DNA from 2 places in the Zhaonella formicivorans genome. Region 2 is predicted to be linked to the other one. Evidence: riboswitches for the same ligand, from Rfam matches in the RefSeq annotation. Region 2 holds a riboswitch; the other holds the start of a gene.

Region 1 (3,654 bases), 1.5 Mb from region 2:
GCTCTCCCTTTTTGAAGACCACGTAACTTAGTACAATTGTCAGCAGAAAGAGCAATATCACTGCAGCCGCATTCAGCTTTTTAAAACCTGTCTGGCCGAGCATGATCCAAAGAATAATTAGCATCCCGATGACAATGCTCCACAAAGTAACATTGTCAAGAGACCACAGCATTTTGCCGATGATGTTCACGGAACGACCTCCGGAAATAATCATCACCGCCGTCCAGCCGATAAGCTGTAACATATTAAAAATGGAAAAGAGATAAGAGCCGTATATCCCAAAGGATATCCTGGTTGACATGATAGCCGGGGCCTTTGTATTGGCACCAATTATCCCTCCCAGAGCCAAAATGCCAACGCCGATTGCGTGTCCTAAGAGAATAACCAAAAGTCCAGTGCTCAACCCCAAAGGGGCTAAAAGTCCCCCAGTCATGATTTCCGCAATGGAGATGGCTGCACCAAACCACAGCAAAAAGAAATTAAACACCGACAAACTGCCTTGTCCCTCTATATTCATTACAACACACCTGCTTTCTTATATAAAATATAAAAATGATTCGTGGGCCCAACTCCTTTTCCAATAGCCAAAGAATGCTCAATAGCAATCGTGATGTATTGTTTAGCCTTCTCTACTGCCTCCGGTACGGAATACCCCAGTGCCAAGTTAGAGGCAATAGCAGAGGATAAAGTGCAACCGGTGCCATGGGTATTTTTAGTATGGATCCGATGGGATTTGTAATGATGCATCTCTTTACCGTCAAAAAGCACATCAACGGCCTCTTCATCCAGATGCCCCCCCTTGACCAATACGTTACGAGGGCCCATTTGAAAAATCACTTCAGCAGCTTCTTCCATTTCTTGTATATTTCTAATCTCCATCCCTGTAATAGCCTGGGCTTCGTGAATATTAGGGGTAGCAATGACTGCTAATGGCAACAGTTCCGCAATTAAAGCTTCTTTAGCTTCCGGCTGCAAGAGATTAAAGCCGCTTTTAGAGATCATCACCGGATCCAGCACCACGTTCTTAGCCCCGAACTTCACCAGCCCATGGGCAATTGTCTTAATGGCATTTTCTTGTGAAACCATGCCGATTTTAACCGCATCTACCTGAATATCCTCAAATACCGCAGTTATCTGCTTTCCAATGATCTCCGGTTCTATATCCTGGACAGCCCACACCCCTTGGGTGTTTTGCGCCGTTACTGCAGTAATTACGCTCATGCCAAAAACACCATGGGCGGAGAAAGTTTTCAAATCAGCCTGAATCCCCGCACCGCCGCTGGAATCAGAACCCGCAATAGTTAACACTTTTTTCAACTTATACCTCTCCCTTCGTGAGCTCCTTTAATGCTTTGTTTCTTTCAAAAAGACTTAAGACCAAGTAGCCGATTATGCTTCCCCCTACCGTACTCATTAAAAAGGGAGCTACATAGAAGAAGGCGGCTACATCCTTACCCAGTAAGAGTTTAGCAATGGGGTACGCAGCAAGGGCTCCTAAAATACCCGTACCAAATATTTCGCCCAGAGCGGCCCATAAATTGCTGTGGGTACCTCGAAAGAGCAGCCCTGCCAAGAATGCCCCCAACATGCTGCCTGGAAAAGCTAGCAAAGAGCCGGTACCCAGTATATTCCTCAAAAGAGAAATGGCAAAAGCGTTGGCAACAGCATACCAGGGCCCTAAGAGTACCGCTGACAGGACATTGATGGCATGCTGCACGGGAAAAACTTTAGCTGCTCCCACAGGAATGTAGATAAGGTGGGCAGACAAGGTGCCGATAGCCACAAGCATGGCAGATAAAGTAAGGCTTTTGGTTTTCATGCAACTTCTCCTCCTCTTTACCTTTAGCGCTGCAGGCAGGGGGTGCCAGTGAACTTCATCAGTGGAAGTATTTTCCCCCCACTTATGCTGGTTAAACCAATCGGGTTCAAAACTTCCGTTGTCTTCCACTTAGATAAGCAGGAGGCTTGTGGAGTTTAGAACGGGAAACAAAAGCACGAACCCTGATTCAGGATTCGTGCTGAAGATGCGTAAATGAGATACACTAGCTGACTTTCCTCCGCTGGCATTATCCAGATCAGGTATAAGGGTTTAAGATATCATCGGATCTTTATCTCAGCCGGCCTCACCCAGCTCCCCTAGCGCTAAAAGATATTTAATTTTCTTTAAAATTATTCTAGCATAACTCTACTTAATCTTCAATATTTTTCCATAGGCGTAATCCTCATCTTTACCTCCTGGCTTTGCAAACATCAGCAGTAAGACGAATACTCCAAAAACTGTGATAAAATCCGGAACCCTCTCCTATTTCTTCCAAAATTCCTGTCATAAAAAGTTAATCTTAATATAAAATTAGAAGAAAATCCTCAATAAATAACCAATGGATGTATGATCATGTCTTTTTATAAGTTGCAAAAAAGAGGCAATCTATGCGCAGCTATGAAGATAAAACTTTGGAAAAAAGTTACTGCAGGTGCTGGAGGCTGCTCGTGTTGCCTGTGTATTACACTGACAGGATTAACCATATAAAAAAGGACTCGTGCAATTTCGTAAATCGACGAATCCCTTACATATCTGGTGCCCGGGACCGGAATCGAACCGGTACGGGATTTGAGGTCCCGCAGGATTTTAAGTCCTGTGCGTCTGCCAGTTCCGCCACCCGGGCAATATTTATTTGGAGGCGACGCCCGGATTTGAACCGGGGAATAAAGGATTTGCAGTCCTCCGCCTTAGCCACTTGGCTACGTCGCCACATAAAATGGAGCGGGAAACGAGATTCGAACTCGCGACCCTCGCCTTGGCAAGGCGATGCTCTACCACTGAGCTATTCCCGCATCAGCAAAGGCAAGGCCAAATCCCTGCCTGGTATTTTAAATGGTGCCTCAGGGCGGAATCGAACCGCCGACACGAGGATTTTCAGTCCTCTGCTCTACCAACTGAGCTACCGAGGCAAAACTATGGCGGAGCCGACGGGAATTGAACCCGCGATCTTCGGCGTGACAGGCCGACATGTTAACCGCTACACTACGGCTCCTCATGGTGGGCGATGACAGGATCGAACTGCCGACATCTTGCTTGTAAGGCAAGCGCTCTCCCAGCTGAGCTAATCGCCCTTGTTTACCGGAACAGAACTTATTTTATCTCATTCCGGCTAACTTGTCAATAATTTTTTATTCGTAATTCTACGGTAATTCTACGCACTTTGCCGTTCAGAACAGTTCCTATTATAGCATGGGCTAAAAACAAAAGTCAAACACTAACCCTTAACTGGGACCTTAAAACGCTAAGATAGCTTCCCGTACCAGTTTTGCCGCAAGCAAGGCTGTGCGCTGAGACTGATCGACCATAGGCAAAACCTCTACAATATCCATTCCCACTACCGGCAACTTGCTCATAATATTAATAGCCTTAATAATTTCCTTGGCAGTACATCCTCCCGGCTCAGGAGTGCCTGTACCCGGCGCAAATGCAGGATCAACTACGTCAATATCGATGGAAATATAGACTGGACTGCCTTTCCAATTCTCCACAACCTGCTCCAGCGGACCAAGCAGTTCATCTATAAACATGTTGGTGTGCTCCCGCGCATACTCAAACTCTTCCCTGGTTCCCGAACGAATACCAAACTGGTAAAGCTGCTTTTTGCCAAGCAGCTC
Region 2 (3,654 bases):
TAAAATACCCAGGTCGTACTGCACTTCGTGGGGATATGGAGATCCTAAAATGATGTCAATGGCCCACTGCCCGGTCAGTTGGGCCCCGTAAATACATGCAATTCCGAGGCGCAGTGCTTTACGGGCCAAAGAAACATAATCGCCATCCACATTGGTAAGACAGCTTGCCGCTGTGTCTTTAATCTCATGCAAGGGACCTGATGGATACAGGGCAAGCTTTCTCCAGAGTTCAACCCTTTGCCGCGGGGCAAATACGTCAATCACTTTGGAGGGCTCATCATAGCCGCGGTGCAGTTCCCAATGCAGAAAATCCGCCAATCTTATTGCCACGTCATTCACCGAACCGGAAGTGTCCAGTTCCAACTGTTTGGCAAAGTGATACATTTTTTCTGTATCTTTGATTTTGTAGGGGGTCTGTCCTAAGGCGGTTGCCTTTAAAGTCCTGATTGCTTCGTAAGCCTGGTAGGAATAAGTAGATGTACCCATGACATTGCGCAAGAGCATATCCCTCATTGCCATGGCGTTACGGTCTATGCCGCAAACCCCCAGTACCGCCTCGGCCTTATCAGAAATCCGGCAAGGGCCGTTAGTGCACAGTTGACAGCTGACCCCGGCAACACAAAAGTTGCAGCGAATTTTTTCCTGGGGCGAGAACCTGTCAAAAGTGTTTGATATTTTGTCCTCTTTCAAGCGCTCATACATTTCCTGAACGGAAGGATGTACACTGACTTTTTCCGTGGTAAATTTCATCAGATCACCTCTCTAGTTTTTTCGAGGTTAGTATTTCCACTAGCCTGCAAAAAATGCTGGAATCGGTGACAAAAAAAGAGGGAAGCTGTATGCTTCCCTCAGACCGTCGACAAAGTATTATTAGCCCTCGCACAATTGTAACCCTTGTACCGCTGCTCCAAAGACTATCGCCAAGAGCGCTGGCCTGCTCAGGCTCTATGCAAGCCTTATGCACGACCGCATAAGGGCGACTAGACTTCTGCCGGCCCTAAAGGACTGGAATTTCTATGCATTATGAAACATAATGCTAGAAATTCTGGCGCGCTCACGCTTGGCACAAGCCAAGTCTTCTTTACGTTTGACTTCCAGCGGCACGCGGTGACGCGACTTCCTATCGCTCCACCGCTCTCGCGGCGTCCGTGCCGCTCGTCCGCTTCCAGTCAAACTCTTCGCAGAGCGCTCTAAGGCTTGTCATAATGTCGCAGCTACACACAATGGATTACAATTTTTGCATTTGTCTACAAGCTGAGGGAAGCCGTAAACTCCCCTCTCCTAATCATACTTCTAAACAAGTAATAACAAGCTACATCTGCTGAGCAACAAAATTTTTCAAGGGCTTATAAAGCACTCCCACTACCACAACAGAAATCACCAATTCGGGCAACAGGTAAGCGCCGTTATACAGGATTGAATAAACCCAAGGATTCATGCCGGGAGGAGCGTAGGATGCCCAGATAATTACCCCCGAAAGCACATGGGAAACGAAGCGGCCGAAAACAGCCAAAACTACTCCGGCAAAAGCCCCGGCATAGTTTTTTCTGGCCAAGCCGGCCAACCCCAGGAGCCCGAATGCTACCACATAATCGAGTAAAATTGAGAGTATATGGTAAGAATATTTTGGTCCCAGGATAAACTGGAGCGCCCCGTAAACCGCTCCGGCAAACAAACCAGGCCCGAGTCCCCACCTGAGGGCATAAATCATCACCGGCACCATGCTCCCTGCCGTTACAGACCCCCCGTAAGGGGCTTCGAAAATTTTTACATAGCTCAAAATTTGAGCTAAAGCAATTAATACTCCTGCCTCTACCATCGCTTTAGTCGACAGTTTCCCCATAAGATACCTCCTACAAATAAAAAAATGCTGCACTGGATAATGCAGCATTGTAAGTAGCTATAGTTTCCCTACGCTGGCATTACCCAGATCAGGTTCACGGGTCGTGAGTATCAGTAGGAACTCCCTCTCAGCCGGACTCATCCAGCACCCCTCACCTATGCAGTTCTAGACATATTTTACCATAAAGCTTTGTATTCTTCAATTATATTTTTATCTTTGTCGTGTTTATCTTTGTTATCAATAATCTTAATTCTTAATTCCCATATTCACAGGGAATCAGGCTAACGTACTCATCCAGCTTGGCATCGGAAAGGCAGGCTTCGATGATCTGCCGGCCAACGGGATGCAACTCAGATGTCAGGAAATGTTGCAATTCCCGCTTAAAGAAATCAGTCAGTATTTTGGCTCCGGCTTGGTAACCTTCCTCCCCTACCTCCGGCTGCAGGTCAACCTGGAGGAACACTTTGGGCAGGTAGGTCCCGTCAATCTTCAGCGAATCCAGAGCATATCCCAAGAGAGGGCATTTGGCGGGAGTCAATTGTTCTTTCCTGAATTTGGAACTGCCGCGCCGGGCAATATACTCCCTGGCCATCCATTCAGCCATAAAGCCCACTCTAAAGACACCTATATACTGGTTGGGAATCAAAATGTACCTGGTGCTTGGTGTATCCATAATTTGCTCCAGCAGGAGATTGGCCTGGTCCACCATTTTCCCGGTGGCAAAAGGCCAGTAAGAACCTACCCCTTCGCTGGTCATGCCCTCTGTATCAGTAATGCTGGGGTTGGAATGTCCCCTGGGGGCAACCAGCCTCCACAGCCAGGCGAGGCTAGGCGGCAGTACATGGAACAAGCCGATAATGCCGTAGTTCGGATTATCCCTGGTGCTGGGCGGGGTCCTTACCCCGAAACTGCGAATGTTGACTTCCACCGGTTCATTGACAGTGTTCGGGAAAAACCTCCTAGGAACAATGACCCTGGGGTTTGGGCAGGGTTTCCCCGGTTCATCCAGGGTGTGCTCCCAGATCAAGCAGGTCGAACCCGGTGCAGCGTCAATATTTAAAAAGATCAAAGGAGCAGGCGGGTGGATAGTTAATTCCTCAATTTGGGGATCAGTACCGTACTTTTTAATATGGTCAACCCTGATAAACCAGCCCGCTTCGGCATCGGTTACAACCAGCCGCTTTTTGCCGTCCTGCAGCCCTGGAGGACATAACGCCATGTCATCGGTCACAGGCTGCAGTTCAGAGCTGTCTGAAATTTCCAGGTAATGCCTTTCCCTGGTCACAATATTTTCTCCCAGCAGCACCTTACCGTCGGCTTCCCGGTGAAACTGCTGGAGCATCTCGCTCTTACCGCCGCCGCTGGCCCCTTCATGCATTATGGTAAAAATATTTTCGTAGGGAGTGATAACTTTAACGGTGGATCCATGCAGAGTAACCCAGCCTTCTGTTTCCCCGATGTTTAACAGCACGCCGTAAATGCCTTTTTTGGCGCTTGGCCCCGGATAGAGATTATAGGAGAAAAGCTCATGGATGTTTTCTCTCCTGTTATGCACCACCACCTGCTTATTGTCGAAATGGGTGTGGCGGAAAGGCGGCGCCACACAGACGATAGCTTTCGGGGTGAATTCAGGAGGGATACGGTCGGGAGACAAAAACTCCTGTAAATCAGCCAAAGCCGCTGCAAAAAAGCCGGCATTGGCGGGAGCAACCAAAAGGGCCGGGTACCCTAAGGTTGAGCCCCCTGCCATAAAAGGCAGCACAATCAGGGGTTGCTGCTCCAGCCACTCAAAAGTTGCCGTGCGCAGCGGT

The links. A riboswitch is a leader RNA that binds a small molecule or an ion and turns the genes downstream of it on or off. The one in region 2 is predicted to bind thiamine pyrophosphate.
Region 1: another riboswitch for thiamine pyrophosphate. It lies ahead of thiW (energy coupling factor transporter S component ThiW); the one in region 2 lies ahead of thiT (energy-coupled thiamine transporter ThiT).

The regions. Positions count from the first base shown of each region.
Region 1 is NZ_CP085524.1:471,258-474,911, reverse strand. It holds gene cytX (putative hydroxymethylpyrimidine transporter CytX) at 1-517, opposite strand, end outside; gene thiD (bifunctional hydroxymethylpyrimidine kinase/phosphomethylpyrimidine kinase) at 517-1,317, opposite strand; gene thiW (energy coupling factor transporter S component ThiW) at 1,319-1,819, opposite strand; TPP riboswitch at 2,036-2,148, opposite strand; tRNA gene EYS13_RS02365 (tRNA-Leu) at 2,574-2,663, opposite strand; tRNA gene EYS13_RS02360 (tRNA-Cys) at 2,674-2,749, opposite strand; tRNA gene EYS13_RS02355 (tRNA-Gly) at 2,758-2,832, opposite strand; tRNA gene EYS13_RS02350 (tRNA-Phe) at 2,874-2,949, opposite strand; tRNA gene EYS13_RS02345 (tRNA-Asp) at 2,957-3,032, opposite strand; tRNA gene EYS13_RS02340 (tRNA-Val) at 3,036-3,111, opposite strand; gene speB (agmatinase) at 3,274-3,654, opposite strand, start outside.
Region 2 is NZ_CP085524.1:1,944,351-1,948,004, forward strand. It holds gene cooS (anaerobic carbon-monoxide dehydrogenase catalytic subunit) at 1-750, opposite strand, end outside; gene thiT (energy-coupled thiamine transporter ThiT) at 1,313-1,843, opposite strand; TPP riboswitch at 1,892-2,005, opposite strand; gene EYS13_RS09595 (DUF4914 family protein) at 2,097-3,654, opposite strand, start outside.